2 regions of the Bacillus cereus group sp. Bce041 genome follow, and region 2 is predicted to be linked to the other one. Evidence: riboswitches for the same ligand, from Rfam matches in the RefSeq annotation. Region 2 holds a riboswitch; the other holds the start of a gene.

Region 1 (8,834 bases), on a different contig from region 2:
CTTGATCGATTACTTCTTGATCAGGAGTATCTTTATCAAATTTTAATTCTTGTAGAAGTGGGCTTAATTTTGTGATAGCCTCGTCTCCTGTTAATTTTACATCTGCTTTATGATCTTCAATTTTTGCTTCCATTTTCTTGTCAGCTGCTACATTTTTATAGTCTGCTTCGTAGTCTTTCTTTGTATCTTGGTAGTCTGCCTTTAAATCGAATTCATTGAAGTTTAGTTTTAAATCTGCAGGAGCCTCATTTTTTGCTTCTTCAGTCGTCTTTTTATTAGAAGTTGTGTCTTCTTTGGCAGGAGCTTTACATCCTGTTAATGCAGGTACTAGCATAAGAGCTAATAAAACTGATAGTAGAATTCTCATTATAAATTCCTCCTTATGTAAATTCGTTCTATACAAGTTTTTCCCAAAAACATGTAATTATGTATGTGTTGAAAATAAATTATTATCCTGCAGTCACAAGGGCTAATCCGCAATTTAAATCAAAAACGATTTGTATGTATATGGTAAATTGAAGTTGTGAGGGAGGGGCTAAAATGCATGAAGAATATAAAGAGATAATAAAAAAATCAATTGAATATATAGAGAATCACTTACATGAGGAGCTTACAACAGAAAGAGTGGCATCTCACAGTGCAGTATCGATGTACCATTTTCATCGCATCTTTCAAAGATATGTTGGGATGAGTGTAACAGATTATATTCGAAAGAGAAGGTTAACTCATGCTGCGCAAGTTTTAGTGTCAACGGAGAGAGCTGTTATTGATATTGCAGTGCAATACGGTTTTTCCTCACAAGAGGCATTTACGAGAGCTTTTAAAAGAATGTTTCAATTGCCACCAAAGAAATATCGAAAGTACTTTCAGTCATTTTATATAGAAAGAGAGGGTGTTTCAATGCAAAAAGGTATACCGAAAGGATGGATCTTAAGTGGAAGTCATCCTGCTGAATATGAGATGGGTTTAGATTATGAAGTTGTCCATCAAGGAAAAGTATCTGCATACATAAAAGCAAAAGAGAATGTTACGCATGGAGGATTTTCAACATTAATGCAAATGTTCCGAGCGGATAAATATGTAGGGAAGAGATTACGTTTTACAGCATTTATTAAGAGTGAAAATGTAAGAGATTGGGCAGGATTGTGGATGCGAGTAGATGGAAAAGATACAGAACCGCTCGCTATGGATAATATGCAAAATCGCCCCATTAAAAATACGAATAACTGGCAATCGTACTCGGTTGTATTAGATATAAAAGAAGAAGCACTTGGTATTGCATTTGGTGTTTTATTATCAGGAGAAGGTTGTGTGTGGCTAGATAGTATTCGATTTGATGAAGTAGATGAAAAAATCCCTTCAACAGATTTGGCAGAGAACTTTTATGAAACACTTTTAGAAGATCCGGTGAATCTACAGTTTGAAGAAGTAGAAAAATAAAAACAAGGAGAAAAGATATGCTCAAATATGTAAAACTAATAAGTATTAGTTTAGTAATATCGTCGTGTATTATGGGAATTAATTATTTAGTTAGCTATCTTTGGTCAGGGCATATACCTTCTTTGACGTGGAGAACATATTTGATGTTTGTGTTTATATTTATGATGAGTTTTGGTTCAATGCAAAAAGAAGGAAAAGAGGATTATTGACAATAGTCTTTTTCGCCTTTCTTTCATTAACACAAATGGTTGTAACTGTGCCACATGAAATGCTTTCTAAAACATATCAAACAATCAGTGAATTATTTCCTGCAACATATGCAGCGAATGGCTATTATACAATAATATTTGGAGGAGTTAGTTTAGAGAGAAATATTATTTCATTATTAGTTATTGTATTGGTTACACAATCAGTAGCAGTGATGACTTTAGCTATAAAAGGAATGGTAAAGGGAAGAAGAAGCTCTGTAGTTAAAGAAGTATAAAATAAAAAGGTATCCTCGGTGGGATACCTTTTTATTAGCACTTATTATTTTGTAACTTCTGTCCACTTGTAGTTAAACTCACCACCGAAGTCAGTTGTTACAAGTCCTTTAATGAAAGAGCGTTGTAAGTAAGAACGGCCTTGTTGGTATAAAGGAGCGACAGCGCCGTCTTGTAATAGAATTTTTTCAGCTTGCTTCATTGCTTCAAAGCGTGCTTTTTCATCGCCAGCTAAATCTGTTTTCACTTTATGAATTAGCTCATCGTACTCTTTGTTAGAGTATTTATCGAAGTTATAAGCACTATCTGTTGTAAATAAATCTAAGAATGTAATTGGATCAGCGAAGTCAGGGCCCCAGCCGTCAATACCAATTTCATAGTCACCACTTAATAGTAGTTTTAGCTGTTGTTTACGTGGTTGTGGTTTTAAATTCACTGTTAATCCATCTAGGTTCTTTTCTAATTCACCTTTTAAATATTCACCAGTCTTTTTAGCTAAAGCATTGTCACTTGTTAATAGTTCGATTGTTACTTTGTCAGTACCAAGTTCTTGTTTTGCTTTTTTCCAGTTTTCTTTCGCTGTTTTCACATCATCCTTGACTAGATTTCCATTTTCTTTACGGAAGTCATTGCCTTCTGGGCTCTTTGCAAATTTCGCAGGAACCATTCCTTCAGCTGGAACAGCGCCGTTATTTAAGATTGTTTCTACGTAAGCTTTTTTATTCATTGCGCCGTTAATAGCAAGGCGTGCATGTTGATTTTTTAATGTTTCATTTTTCTGATTTAATCGTAAGAATTGAATACCGACTTCAGCGCGTTCTTTGAAGTTTGGATCGCTCTTATATTTATCAACAAACTCTGCAGTTAAAGCAACACGATCAATTTGTCCTGAATCATATAAGTTCACTTCTGTAGACTTATCTTTAACGACATTGAAGTTGATTTCTTCTAATTTTACAGTTTTAGCATCCCAATAGTTAGGATTTTTCTTCAATTGGAAGCTTTGTTCATGTTTCCAGTTATCTAATGTGAAAGCACCGTTATAAATTAAATGATTTGTTTCTAAACCATATTTATCGCCTTGAGACTTTAAGTACTCTTCATTAATTGGTAAGAATGTTGAGAATGTAGTTAAGCTTAAGAAGTAGGGAACAGGACGGTCTAGTTGTACTTCTAACGTTTTATCATCAACAGCTTTGACCCCTAGTTGATCAATTGGCAATTGTTTTTGGTTTATTTGTTTCGCATTCTTTATATCGAAGAATAAGAATGCGTATTCAGCTGCTGTATCAGGATTTACGGCACGTTGCCAAGCGAAGGCAAAGTCCTTTGCTGTAACAGGAGTACCGTTTGACCATTTTGAATCACGGAGATGGAATGTATATTTTGTTTTATCGGGACTAATGTCAACCGACTCAGCGACACCAGGAACCGGTTTATTATCTTCTCCCATTGCATATAGCCCTTCAAAAACATTACGCATTACGTTCATGGATTCCCCATCCGTTGCTTTTGCAACATCCATTGTTGGAATTTCTGAAGCGAATGATAAGTTAATTGCCTGTTTATCAGGTGCTTTATCGTTTGCTTTCGCTCCGCTTGCATTATCTTTATTTCCCCCGCAAGCAGTTAGTAATAGACTTGCCCCTAAAACAGATGCAACAACAGGTACAACTTTTTTCTTCATTGTTCGTTCCTCCCTAAATGTGTTGTTCGTAACGTCATAATGTCCGTGTCTTGAAGTAGCTATAGAAGGAGATAAAACCTATTATAAATATTTGTTTATAGGTAATCAGGTGTTCTATATGTATATACATGTTGAACTATAATCTATCGTTATATGTTTCAACGTAGTAGACATTATATTTTGATGGTGAAATATTTTGTTTCTTTGATTATTTAGAATATTAACACTGAAAAGAACTATATGTCAATAATAAAAATAGATTGCTAATTTCTCAGAATAATATATTAAAAAAGCAGATTCTCATGTGTGAGAGAACCTATTTTTAATATATTTTGCTAAAAAAACAATTGGTGTGGGCTAATAATAAGTGGGGATGAAGAAACCCCCACTTATTAAAGTTTCACTTTATTTTTCAATTTTTGCCCACTTGAAGTTTAATTGACCTGCAAAGTCTACTTGCACAATTCCTTTCACATAAGAACGTTCTAAATAAGATTCGCCTTTTTGGTAAAGAGGAGCGATAACAGAGTCTTTAAATAATATTTTCTCGGATGCTAGTAATGCTTCCCAGCGAGCTTTTTCATCACCAGCTAAAGTTGTTTTCACTTTTGCTATTGTTTCATCGAATTCCTTATTAGAGTAATGATCTAAGTTATAAGGGTTATTCGTTGTAAATAGCTCAAGGAATGTAATTGGATCCGCAAAGTCAGGGCTCCAGCCATCAATTCCGATTTCGTAGTCACCTTTTAATAAAAGCGAAACTTGTTGCTTACGCGGCTGAGGTTTTATATTTACTGTTAATCCATCTAGATTCTTTTCTAGTTGTCCTTTTAAGAATTCACCAGTTTTCTTATCAAGGTCAGCATCACTCGTTAATAATTCTAATGTTATCTTTTCAGAACCAAGCTCTTGTTTAGCTTTTTTCCATAACTCTTGTGCAGATTTTGTATCAACTTTTGTTAAATCGCCGTTTGCAGTACGGAAGTCTTTTCCTTCAGGTCCTTTTGCAAAGTTTTTTGGAACGAGACCAAATGTTGGTGTAGAGCCATCATTTAATAACGTATTTACAAAGGATTTTCTATCAATTGTTTGATCAATTGCTTGGCGTGCAGAAACGTTTTGAAGTACTTTGTTTTGTTGATTCATACGTAAAAATTGTACGCCTACGTTTGGACGTTCTTTAAAGTTAGCATCCTTTTTATATTTATCGACGAAGTCAGATGTTAGTTTTATACGATCTAATTGTTTTGACTCGAATAAATTTACTTCTGTTGATTTTTCTTTTACGACATTAAAATTGATTTCTTCTAGTTTGACAGTATCTTTATCCCAATAGGTAGGGTTCTTCTTAAATTTAAAGCTTTGTTCGTGCTTCCAATCGCTTAGTGTAAAAGCTCCATTGTACAAGATTGTATTATCTTCTAAAGCGTACTTATCACCTTGTACTTTAAAGAATTCCTCATTAATTGGTAGAAATGTTGGGAACGCTGTTAAGCTAATAAAATAAGGAACAGGACGCTCTAATTCTACCTCAAACGTATGGTCATCAACTGCTTTTACACCAAGTTGGTCGGCTGGAAGTTCTTTGTTGTTAATTTTTGTTGCGTTTTTAATATCAAAGAATAAAAATGCATATTCAGAGGCTGTTGCTGGATCTACGGCACGTTGCCAAGCGAACACAAAATCTTTAGCTGTAACAGGAGTGCCGTTTGACCATTTTGAATCTCGCAAATGGAATGTGTATTTCGTTTTATCGCCACTTACTTCATGAGATTTTGCAACACCAGGAACAGGTTTGTTACCTTCACCAAGATTATACAAACCTTCAAATACGTTTCTCATTACTTGACCAGAATCAGTATCTGTAGCACGAGCCGTATCCATTGTTCGTATTTCAGTAGGTGAAGATAAGTTTAAAACCTGTTTACTAGGTGCCTCGTCTTTTGCATTTGCTCCGCTTGCTTCGTTTTTATAACTACCGCAACCAGTTAATAAAATACTTACTCCTACAACTGATGCAATACCGGGTACAAACTTCTTTTTCATTTGATTTTCCTCCTAAATAATTAAGTTTGGATGATGATGAGGGAAATGAAAAATAAAAAATCCCTCTTTTCATATTGAGAAAGAGGGATTTTTACGTACAAGTTATGCACCCGTATATAAACGAAGTCCCTCATTCTATCTTTCAAGCATAAAGCTTGCAGGAAGTGGCACAGTATTCAAAATGAACCTGTTGCCGAGGTTTCAAAGGGCCAGTCCCTCCACCTCTCTTGATACAATGAGTAAACGAATAAATTTTATTAATTTTTGTGTTTCTTTGATAATTCAAAATCTTACACCTTGAATAATGAAGTGTCAACTAAATGAAATATAGTTTAAATTTTCAGTTTTCTTAAATGAAAAAACCACTGCATATGGCAGTGGTTTTTCTACTAGAAGTTAAAGTTATCTGGATCTGGACCAACGCGACGATCTTCATTTAAAGCTTGAATTGCTTTCATATCATCAGCACTTAATTCAAAGTCGAAGATGTTTGCATTTTCAATAATGCGATGTTCTTTAATTGATTTGGGAATTGTTACAACTTCGTTTTGTAAATCCCAACGTAAAATAATTTGCGCAGTTGATTTATTATATTTTGTCGCAATTTCTTGTAACGTTGGATTATCTAGTAGTTGTCCTTGCATTAATGGTGACCAAGCTTCAAGCTGGATATTATGTTCTTTACAGAATGCATGTAACTCTTCTTGTGCTAAACGTGGGTGGTATTCCACTTGGTTGACCATTGGCTTAATTTCAGCAATTTCAAATACGTCTTGTAAGTGGTGAATGTGGAAATTACTCACACCGATAGCGCGAACACGGCCATCTTTATAAAGTGTTTCTAATGCTTTCCATGATTCAGTATATTTCCCTTTTACAGGCCAATGTACTAAATATAAATCTAAATATTCTAGACCTAATTTCTCTAATGTAGTTTCAAATGCTTGAAGCGTTGTTTCATATCCTTGATCGCTATTCCATACTTTTGAGGTAATAAATAATTCTTCACGTGAAACACCGGATTCACGAATCGCTTGCCCAACGCCTTCTTCATTTTGATAGATTGCTGCAGTATCGATGCTGCGGTAGCCATTTTTAATTGCTGCTTTTACAGAATCAATTACTTCTGAACCATCTTCTACTTTAAAAACACCTAAACCAAACCAAGGCATTTTTACACCGTTATGTAATGTTGTATAGTCTTTTAAACTTGTTAAAATCATATTATTTCCCCCTAGCTTTTTTGTTTGTTGCTTCTACTGCTTTTTGAATTGCCTCTGAAAAATTATATTCGTATAAAGTTTTGAGACCTTCAGCTGTGGAACCACCTGGCGTTGTTACTTGTTCGCGAAGGTTAGCTGGATTTTGCGTTTGTTCAAGCATAGAAGCAGAGCCAGAAATCATTTGAATGACAAGATGTTTTGCGGTTTCTTCATCAACTCCATAACTTTTTGTTGCTTCAATTAAGCTTTCAGCAAAGTAATAAAGGAAGGCTGGTGCACTTCCAGTAACTGCAGTAAGCTGATGAACTTCTTCCTCAGTACAAAGTTGCGAAGTACCAATACCTTTTAAAAGTAGTTGCAGGGTTTCTTGATGTATCTCGTTTACTGATTGTCCCATTGTATATAAGGAGATAGACTTTCCAATTTCAGCAGCTGTATTAGGCATAATCCAAGCAACAGGCGTGCCTTTTGGGAGTCTAGCTTCTAAATAAGATGGTCCAATGCCAGCTGCTACTGTTACGACTAGTTGATTTGATATTAACGGAGATAGCTCAGCTAATAACTCTTCATGAGCCGAAGGTGGCATTGCTAAAACAACCGTATCAACAGATGTAACATGCTGTTTCCAATCTGTTGTAGTAGACACATTATATTGATGTTGTAACTGTTTTAGCTTTTCTATGTTGCTTCGGTTAGAGACGATAATTTCTTCGATGTACTCTTTGCTTGTTTTAAGTAATCCGGAAAATATAGCTTCTGCCATACGACCGGCACCAATAAATAAAATTCGATGTTTAGTTAGCATATCCTTTATTCCTTTCTAGTAGAGATATGTTATAAAAACGATATCATCTTTAAGAGAATTTTGTAAAAAGAAAAGACTTATCGTAGATGGAATGGATAATGAGAAGGAGGAAATTCATGCTAATATTAGCTATTATTAATCTCTTTATATGTGTAGCTGGTTTGCTAGAGTGGAAGAGCAATTATAAGGGGCAAGAACATACAAATAATTATATCTAGAAAATAATTAGAATTAAAAAACCCCTGAAGTACATATGCTTCAGGGGTTTACTAATAGAATATAAGATTATGCTTTTGTCATACCAAGTAATACAGCGCCGCCGATAATTAAAACACTACCTAGTGCAATAAAGATCAATTGACGTTTTGTTTTCTTTTCACCTAAGAATACAATCGCACCGAATGTTGAGATAACGATTCCAGTTTGAGATAATGGGAAGCTTGTTGCTACTCCAACACGTGGTAATGAAAGAAGTAAGAATAAGTTTCCAGTTCCCCATAGTAAACCAGACAAAGCATTACGGATTGCATATTTGTTAAATGGTTTATGTTTAGACGTCAGTACAACTGCACCAACAAACATACCAACTGCTTGTGGTAAAATAGCAGACCAACCATCGATATTATACCAACGAATAATAATTACATATACAAGATAGCCGAAAGTAGAAACAATTAAAGTAAGAAGTCCTTTTTTCAATTGTCCAGGTGGCTGAGCATTTTCTTTATCATCTAATGATGTGAATACAACACCAACTACGATTAATAGGATTGCAATCGTTCCCAGAATGATCGTTGTAGTAGTAGTCCACTCACGGAAAGCGATAACCCCAAAGATAGAAGTTGCAACAAGTTGCATACCAGTAGAAATCGTTACAGTAGTTGAAACACCTAGTTTTTCAACTGTTTTTAATTGGTTTACTTGTCCTAAAGCCCAGAATAAACCTGAAATAAAACCAACAATTAAGATTGTCATTGTTAAAGCTGGTTGAGTAAATACATACATAATTGTTGCGAAGAATAGAGCACCGATTGTCATACCTACCGTTTGGCTATATGCACCACCGCCCATTTTTACGCTTACTAATAAGATGTTTCCCCATGCAATTGCAGGAAGAAGCGCTAATAAAATGTCCATTACAAGACTCCCTT
Region 2 (8,834 bases):
CGATTCTCGTTCCGGATCCAGGTTATCCAGATTATTTATCCGGGGTTGCTTTAGCAAAAGCACACTTTGAAAGAATGCCACTTATTGCAGAAAATAACTTTTTACCAGATTATACGAACATTGATGACTCTATTGCAGAGCGTGCAAAATTAATGTTTTTAAACTATCCAAATAATCCTACCGGTGCTACTGCATCAAAAGATTTTTTTGATGAAACCATTCACTTTGCTAATAAACATAATATATTAGTTGTTCACGATTTTGCTTATGGCGCTATCGGATTTGATGGTCAAAAACCTGTTAGTTTCTTGCAAGCAGATGGTGCGAAAGATATAGGAATTGAAATTTACACATTATCAAAAACTTTCAATATGGCTGGCTGGCGCATCGCTTTTGCTGTAGGGAATGAAAGTGTGATTGAAACAATTAACCTATTACAAGATCATATGTATGTTAGTATATTCGGTGCAGTTCAAGATGCTGCTCGAGAAGCGCTATTAAGTTCACAGTCTTGTGTAATAGACCTTGTAAATAGTTACGAATCTCGAAGAAACGCTCTTATTTCAGCCTGTCACTCAATTGGTTGGAATGTAGACATTCCAACAGGATCATTCTTTGCATGGCTTCCCGTTCCAAAAGGATATACCTCTGAGCAATTTTCTAATATTTTACTAGAAAAAGCACATGTCGCAGTTGCTCCTGGTGTTGGATTTGGTGAGCATGGCGAAGGGTATGTCCGTGTTGGTCTCTTACATACAGAAGATAGATTACGAGAAGCCATTAATCGAATTGATAAATTAAATTTTTTCAAAAAGTAATTGACAACACGAAAAATATCTGACAAAATTCAGTTATCTTAAAAATTTAAACATTTCTAAATACTTCTTATCAAGAGCAGGTGGAGGGACGAGCCCGACGAAACCCGGCAACCGATCTACAATTGTAGACACGGTGCTAATTCTCGCAGCATTATGCTGACAGATAAGGAGCTGGTTGTAAAAAAACCTCTCCTTAGCTGAGAGGTTTTTTTATTTAACTAGGAGGTTATAACAATGAGCGGAATAATAGCGACGTATTTGATCCATGACGGTTCACATAACTTAGAAAAAAAAGCTGAGCAAATTGCACTTGGTTTAACAATTGGCTCTTGGACTCATTTGCCACACTTATTACAAGAACAATTAAAACAGCATAAAGGCAATGTCATTCATGTTGAGGAATTAGCTGAACATGAACATACCAATTCGTATTTACGTAAAAAAGTAAAACGCGGAATTATTAAAATCGAATATCCGTTATTAAACTTCAGTCCAGATTTACCAGCAATTTTAACGACTACATTTGGAAAACTATCCCTTGATGGCGAAGTAAAATTAATTGACTTAACTTTTTCAGACGAGTTAAAAAAACATTTTCCTGGTCCAAAATTCGGGATAGATGGTATTCGAAACCTTTTACAAGTGCATGATCGTCCCCTTTTAATGAGTATTTTTAAAGGAATGATTGGACGAAATATTGGGTATTTAAAAACGCAATTACGCGATCAAGCAATTGGTGGTGTAGATATAGTAAAAGATGATGAAATATTATTTGAAAATGCATTAACACCACTTACGAAACGCATTGTATCTGGAAAAGAAGTTTTACAATCCGTATATGAAACATACGGACATAAAACGTTATATGCCGTAAATTTAACAGGACGAACTTTTGATTTAAAAGAAAATGCTAAACGTGCAGTGCAAGCTGGAGCTGATATTCTATTATTTAACGTATTTGCTTACGGACTAGATGTACTACAATCACTTGCAGAAGATGATGAAATCCCAGTTCCTATTATGGCACATCCTGCTGTAAGTGGTGCTTATTCAGCATCCAAGTTATATGGAGTTTCATCTCCATTATTACTTGGAAAGCTACTACGTTATGCTGGGGCTGACTTTTCATTATTCCCATCTCCATACGGAAGTGTTGCGCTAGAAAAAGAGGAGGCTCTTGCTATCTCAAAATATTTAACTGAAGACGATGCATCTTTCAAGAAGAGCTTTTCTGTTCCGTCTGCTGGTATTCATCCTGGTTTCGTTCCCTTTATTGTACGAGATTTCGGTAAAGATGTTGTTATTAATGCTGGCGGCGGGATACACGGACATCCAAATGGAGCGCAAGGCGGCGGTAAAGCTTTCCGTACTGCAATTGATGCTACTTTGCAAAATAAACCACTCCATGAAGTAGACGACATAAATTTGCATAGTGCACTACAAATATGGGGAAATCCCTCTTATGAGGTGAAATTATGAGTATTCAAGTATTTTGTGATTTCGATGGCACGATTACAAATAATGATAACATTATGTCCATTATGGAAAAATTCGCACCACCAGAAGCCGAAGAAGTAAAGAATAAAATTTTATCACAAGAACTATCCATTCAAGAAGGTGTTTCTCAATTATTTCAATTAATACCTACTAATCTGCACGATGATATTATTCAATTTTTAATAGAAACTGCTGAAATCCGTAGTGGTTTTCATGAGTTTATACAATTCGTAAAGGAAAATAACATTTCTTTTTACGTGATATCAGGTGGAATGGATTTCTTCGTCTATCCACTCTTACAAGGAATCATTCCAAAAGAGCAAATTTATTGTAATGAAACAGACTTTTCAGCAGAGTTTATTACAGTTAAATGGCCTCATTCTTGTGATGATCATTGTCAAAATCATTGCGGATTATGTAAATCATCATTAATCCGTAAATTAAGTGATACAGATGACTTTCATATTGTAATTGGAGATTCTATTACTGATTTACAAGCCGCGAAACAAGCTGATAAAGTATTCGCTCGCGATTTTCTTATTACAAAGTGTGAAGAAAATCATATTGCTTATACACCGTTTGAAACATTTCAAGATGTGCAAGCTGAATTAAAACTTTTGTTGGAGGTGAAGGCATGAAACAACTTTTTCGTCAATGGTATGACTTAAGCGAGATAAAACAAGAGTTAACAACACGAAATTGGTTCCCAGCAACAAGTGGTAATATTTCTATAAAGGTTAGTCATGAACCACTTACTTTTCTTATTACGGCAAGCGGTAAAGATAAAACAAAAACCACTCCAGATGATTTTCTATTAGTAGATCATGTAGGAGTTCCCGTTTTAGAGACTGAATTACGCCCTTCAGCAGAAACAATATTGCATACACACATTTATAACAATACGAATGCCGGTTGCGTACTTCATGTTCATACAACCGATAATAATGTCATCACAAATTTATATAGTGATGCAGTCACCCTTCAAAATCAAGAAATTATTAAAGCTCTCGATATTTGGGAAGAAGGTGCAACCATTCACATTCCTATTATCGAAAACCATGCCCATATCCCAACACTTGGAGAAAACTTCCGAAAGCATATACAAGGAGATTCGGGTGCAGTATTAATCCGTAACCACGGTATTACCGTATGGGGCCGAGATAGCTTTGATGCAAAGAAGAGATTAGAAGCTTATGAGTTTTTATTCCAATTTCATATAAAACTATTATCAATTCAAGGAGGCGTTTCTAATGGCGCAAATTCGTATTCATGAAGTAAATACTCGTATTGAAAATGAAGTGGAAGTATCTAAATTTCTACAAGAGGAAGGCGTTTTATATGAGAAATGGAATATTTCTAAACTTCCTACTCATTTAAATGAAAATTATTCGTTAACGGATGAAAACAAAGCTGAAATATTAGCTATTTTTTCAAAAGAAATCGCTGATGTTTCAGCACGTCGAGGTTATAAAGCACATGATGTAATCTCACTTTCAAGTAGCACACCTAACCTTGACGAATTATTAATTAATTTCCAAAAGGAACACCATCATACAGATGACGAAGTTCGCTTTATCGTCAGTGGTCACGGCATTTTCGCTATTGAAGGTAAAGATGGGAAATTCTTTGATGTTGAACTTGAGCCAGGCGATTTAATATCTGTTCCTGAAAATGCAAGACATTATTTTACCTTGCAAGATGATCGCCAAGTTGTAGCTATTCGTATTTTTGTGACAACTGAAGGCTGGGTTCCAATCTATTAAGGTAGTTAGTTGAATAAAAGGACTTGGACCCCCTTTTCCAAACTTTTATTCACTCTACATATATACATCCTCCTATGGAACAGGCTTATTTCATTTTGAAATAAGTCTGATTTTTTATTTACTTGAAAGTACCATTTCATCACAAATTTACACCTTAATTTTTCAAGTGCATTTTTCGAACATTTTTTGAACATTTATTGAATTTTTTCTGAAAATTCTGTTTTATATGTGATATACTACAATTAACTTAGAAGGAAAATAATATCGCAAACAGAGGGGGATAATCATGAGCTTACTTATCGCACTTATACTTGGAGTTACATGTGGAGCATTTCCTGTTATTTTAGGAGCTATTATGGAAGAGTTAGAAATTGGTGTTTTAGGATTTGTCGCATCTTGTGTAAGCGCTTTATTATTTGGTTTATTCGGCGCTATTCCTGTTTCAATTCTGTGTGCTTTTTATATAATACGCCATGCTCGTACAAAACAATTTGGTCCTAATCACATCGCACAAATTATCCCGTTCCCGGTTGAACGATGCCGACGCGCTTCTAACTTATAATTATAAAAATTAAAGATGACTAAATAAATAAAAGTCCTCAAATGAGGACTTTTATTTATTTTCTTCTAGAAATTGAAACAATTCTTGTAGATGTAGGGCATCTTCACCATAGCTAACAGATACATGAAATATACCATCAATCTCAGCTTGCATATAAAGATCCACTCCATCACGATCATATTTCAATGCCAAATAAAACTCCATTTCTTCTAACATCTTTTTTGAGGTTCGAATTACATAATGTCCCTTCTCATCTCTTCCATATTCAAATTCTGGTTCAAAATCATATTTTTGTTTAAAAGCTTCTTTTTGTTTTTCATTAATTTGCATACAAGTAGCTCGCTGTACAGTATCAATCATCTCATCAAACTTTTGAAGGTCCACCTCGTTTACCCCCTTATATATTTTTTATATAGTACTTGTGTTCCACTATTTTCTTCGCCATCCTTAATTAACTCTTCATACAATTCTTTCGCCAAACTTAAGCCTGGGACTGGTAATTGTAATTTTTCTGCTTCCTCTAAAGCAATTTTCATATCTTTCATAAAATGCTTTACATAAAATCCTGGCTCAAAGTCTCCTTTTAACATTCGAGGAGCTAAATTACTTAATGACCAGCTACCTGCCGCCCCTGTTGAAATACTCTCTAACACTTTATCTGGATTCAGTCCAGCCTTCTTCGCGTAAGCAACAGCTTCACATACTCCAATCATATTGGAAGCAATCGCAATTTGATTGCACATTTTTGTATGTTGTCCACTCCCAGCTGGTCCTTGTAATTGAATGTTTGTTCCTAACTTTTCAAGTAAAGGTAAGCATCTATCATATATTTCTTTCTCCCCACCTACCATAATTGCGAGTTTTGCTTCTTTCGCACCAACATCTCCTCCTGAGACAGGTGCATCTAACGTATATATATTTTTGCTTTTTGCAACTTCATTAATCCGTTTTGCTAAAGTAGGTGTAGATGTCGTAAAGTCAATTGCTATCATACCTTCTTTTGCATGTTCTATAATTCCTTCTATACCAAAATACACTTCTTCTACATCATGTGGATATCCAACCATTGTCATTACAATATCAACTTGCTTTACTAACTCTTTTGGCGTATTACACCAATTTGCACCATCTTGCACTAAAGAATCTGTTTTTGCTTTCGTTCTATTATATACATATACTTTGTGACCATCTTGCATTAAGTGATAAACCATACTTTTTCCCATTACGCCAATACCAATGAAACCTATTGATAAAGTTTTATGTTCCATTTTCTCATCCCCTTTGTTCTAATAAATCATTTACCATCTTTCGGAACTCTTTATTAAAGTCATCATCCATACTATTTTTCACATTTGAAAATAAAATAACAAAAGTTCCTTTTTCTTTATTAAAATTATTGAAAGTGTTCCAACCAGATAATACACCATGATTATGAAAATAATCTGGATATATATAAAAACTAAATGCATATTTCCGTTCTGCTGAAGGTGAAAACATTGCTTGTATACTTTGTTCAGAAAGAAGTTTTCCATTTATAATTGCTTCGTCTAATTTCTTCATATCTCCAACTGTCGTATACATCTCACCACAACCATATAGCCAATCCATGCCTAACTTCTGCGCTGGTACAAGCTCTTGATCTTTTTTCACATAACCCTTTGTAAAATTTTTATCTCCAGGTACCATATTTCCCATACCGGATTCATGCATATCTGCTTTTACAAATATGTTTTCTTTTATGTAATCTCCTAAAGGTTTTTTCGATATATGTTCTATTATATAAGCAAGCACCATATAATTATAATCTGTATATCTCCAACCTGTTCCTGCAGGAAATTCTAAATTTTGACGTCCAATCCAATTAATTAATTGTAAGCGGGAAGCCGCATTAATATTGCCTTTTGCGTGTTCAGGTAAACCAGAGGTATGCGTTAATAAATGATATAGCGTAATATTTTTATTCTCCGGAAATGAAGGAATATATTTATTTACATTATCTTGAATATTCAATTTCCCTTGTTCTTGCAGCTGTAAAATAGATGTGGCAACGACTGTTTTCGTAATAGAACCGATACGATATTTTGTTTGAGGCGTATTTTCTATTTTATTTTGAACATCAGCATACCCATATCCTTTATTCAATATAACATGCTCTTTATCTGTTACCAAAACTGTTCCATTGAATTGCTTTCCGACTAAATATTGATCTAATTTTTGAGATATGCTAGCATAATCAATTTGTTGCTCTTCTTTTTCTTCTATATTCCCTTGTACTTCCGATTCAATAGTAGGATTCACTTTAGTTGTTAATACAGTGTTTTCCTTTATATTGGGGCTAACAAGAAAATAGTATACTCCGCCGCCAACTATAGCAGACAGTGAAGCCACCACCATTACTTTTTTTATCATATTGATCCTCCATAATTCCTTCGCTAAAAATTGTCCCCCTATTCTATTATCAAACAATAAAAAAAAATCGCAACAATTTGTTGCGAAAAATCACATTTTTTCTTTTCTATACACACATACTTGATTCTTTCCATTTTTTTTCGCTTCATATAATGCAATATCCGCTCGTTGCATTAATTCTTCTCTTGTAGTTCCTTGTTCATATAACGCAACCCCAAAGCTAGCTGTTAACTTCGAAATTCCAGTGAATTGCTTTGTTTCAATGAAGAATCGTAATGATTCCGCAACTTGAAATGCTTCCTTTTCTACTGTATTTGTCACTAATATAATGAATTCTTCCCCTCCCCATCTTGCAAATACATGTTGCTGCTCCACTTTAGATTTCATAAGCTCTGCAAGTTGTATTAATGCCAAATCGCCAAAATCATGACCATATGTGTCATTAACTGTTTTAAAATTATCTATATCAAATAAAATAATTGCTATTTTCTCATCATTACGTATTACCTTTTCCCATTCTACCTCTAGTATTTGTTGAAACTTTAAACGATTATAAATCTCTGTCAATGAATCTATCATAGCAAGTCTTTCTTGTTCTTGATAGATTTCATCTAATTCTGTAATTTCCGTGCACTTTACAATAAATCTTGATAAATCTTCTGGCAATGGTGTCGCACGTAATAGAAAAGTAGATACTGCCCCTTCATAATTTGACATCTTAATTCTTCTACCGCTTGATAAAGTATCGTCTAGCCATGTTATATCATGCGTCGTCGAGTAGTATCCATTTTCTCTAATAAAATGTTCAGCAAATACTAAATGTTGCTCGCGATAGGCAAACAAATTTTCATATCCGAAAAACGTTAAAAAATTTGTATTACAATCAACAATTTCATCATCTTCTACTATAAATAATAAATCATTTTGAAAATCAAACATCGTTTGAAGCAGTTCCTGTTGTAAACTAACTTGCCTTACTAAAGAAAGTTGATACAAACTCTTATTCACTTCTTCTAACACTGCTTGCGGAGTTACAGGGGCTATTACAATATTACGTATTCCTAATGCAAGTACATCTGTAAATTCCTTTGTTATTTGTTGATCCCAAATGACAATGAATGTACTTTGCGAGGTATACATATTCTTTATATATTTTATTTGAGAATAATCTGTTACATACATAATTATAATGTGCGGTTTCGTTCTTTGAAATAATAGTTCGCCCTCTTCAAAACTATTTGCTATAAACATACATTTTGGATGGATATTTTCTATCGTTTGTTGATGTTTACATCCATTTTCTATATAAAGGACATTTAACTGCAGATCTTGTAACACATTTTGGAAAACCGTATTCTCTAATAAAAAATGTAGTATGTTCATCACTAGTCTTCACTCACTTCATATATCTTGTTCTACTGAATTCCTCACAAACATTTTTAAAAGACTGTTCTCCAATAAACTTTAATTTGTGAGAAATACATATTAACAAGCTAATTGAGAATGTTATCTTCCCTTTTCACTCTATAAATTCCTTTTTTAGTGTATGATTATAGGAATTATATCGTTTGTATGAATGCCCTAGCTTATTTCTTAAAACTTGACAATTAAAATAAAGATATTATATTCTTAAATTCGATAACTTACAAAATGTAAGTAATATACATTGCGTTTTCCCGATAATTTTATATACAATTTGGAGGATATATTATGACAAACGACAACTTTTTTAACGTTCTATATGAACGCACATCTACACGTGCATTCAACCCAAATAAAGAAATC

What was found. A riboswitch is a leader RNA that binds a small molecule or an ion and turns the genes downstream of it on or off. The one in region 2 is predicted to bind S-adenosylmethionine.
Positions count from the first base shown of each region.
Region 1: linked by a shared signal. The riboswitch ahead of ACUN13_RS28535 (peptide ABC transporter substrate-binding protein) and the one ahead of mtnW (2,3-diketo-5-methylthiopentyl-1-phosphate enolase) in region 2 are both predicted to bind S-adenosylmethionine.

Region 1 is NZ_JBQXON010000018.1:25,948-34,781, reverse strand. It holds gene ACUN13_RS28560 (YusW family protein) at 1-367, opposite strand, end outside; gene ACUN13_RS28555 (helix-turn-helix transcriptional regulator) at 541-1,440, shown strand; gene ACUN13_RS28550 (hypothetical protein) at 1,458-1,649, shown strand; gene ACUN13_RS28545 (hypothetical protein) at 1,646-1,924, shown strand; gene ACUN13_RS28540 (peptide ABC transporter substrate-binding protein) at 1,969-3,609, opposite strand; gene ACUN13_RS28535 (peptide ABC transporter substrate-binding protein) at 4,015-5,655, opposite strand; SAM riboswitch class I at 5,788-5,892, opposite strand; gene ACUN13_RS28530 (aldo/keto reductase) at 6,045-6,878, opposite strand; gene proC (pyrroline-5-carboxylate reductase) at 6,880-7,683, opposite strand; gene ACUN13_RS28520 (GRP family sugar transporter) at 7,969-8,820, opposite strand.
Region 2 is NZ_JBQXON010000001.1:328,784-337,617, forward strand. It holds gene ACUN13_RS01615 (pyridoxal phosphate-dependent aminotransferase) at 1-818, shown strand, start outside; SAM riboswitch class I at 883-988, shown strand; gene mtnW (2,3-diketo-5-methylthiopentyl-1-phosphate enolase) at 1,053-2,297, shown strand; gene ACUN13_RS01625 (2-hydroxy-3-keto-5-methylthiopentenyl-1-phosphate phosphatase) at 2,294-2,953, shown strand; gene ACUN13_RS01630 (methylthioribulose 1-phosphate dehydratase) at 2,950-3,588, shown strand; gene ACUN13_RS01635 (1,2-dihydroxy-3-keto-5-methylthiopentene dioxygenase) at 3,566-4,078, shown strand; gene ACUN13_RS01640 (hypothetical protein) at 4,365-4,640, shown strand; gene ACUN13_RS01645 (DUF3909 family protein) at 4,692-5,024, opposite strand; gene ACUN13_RS01650 (NAD(P)-dependent oxidoreductase) at 5,030-5,908, opposite strand; gene ACUN13_RS01655 (serine hydrolase) at 5,913-7,049, opposite strand; gene ACUN13_RS01660 (GGDEF domain-containing protein) at 7,140-8,432, opposite strand; gene ACUN13_RS01665 (nitroreductase family protein) at 8,760-8,834, shown strand, end outside.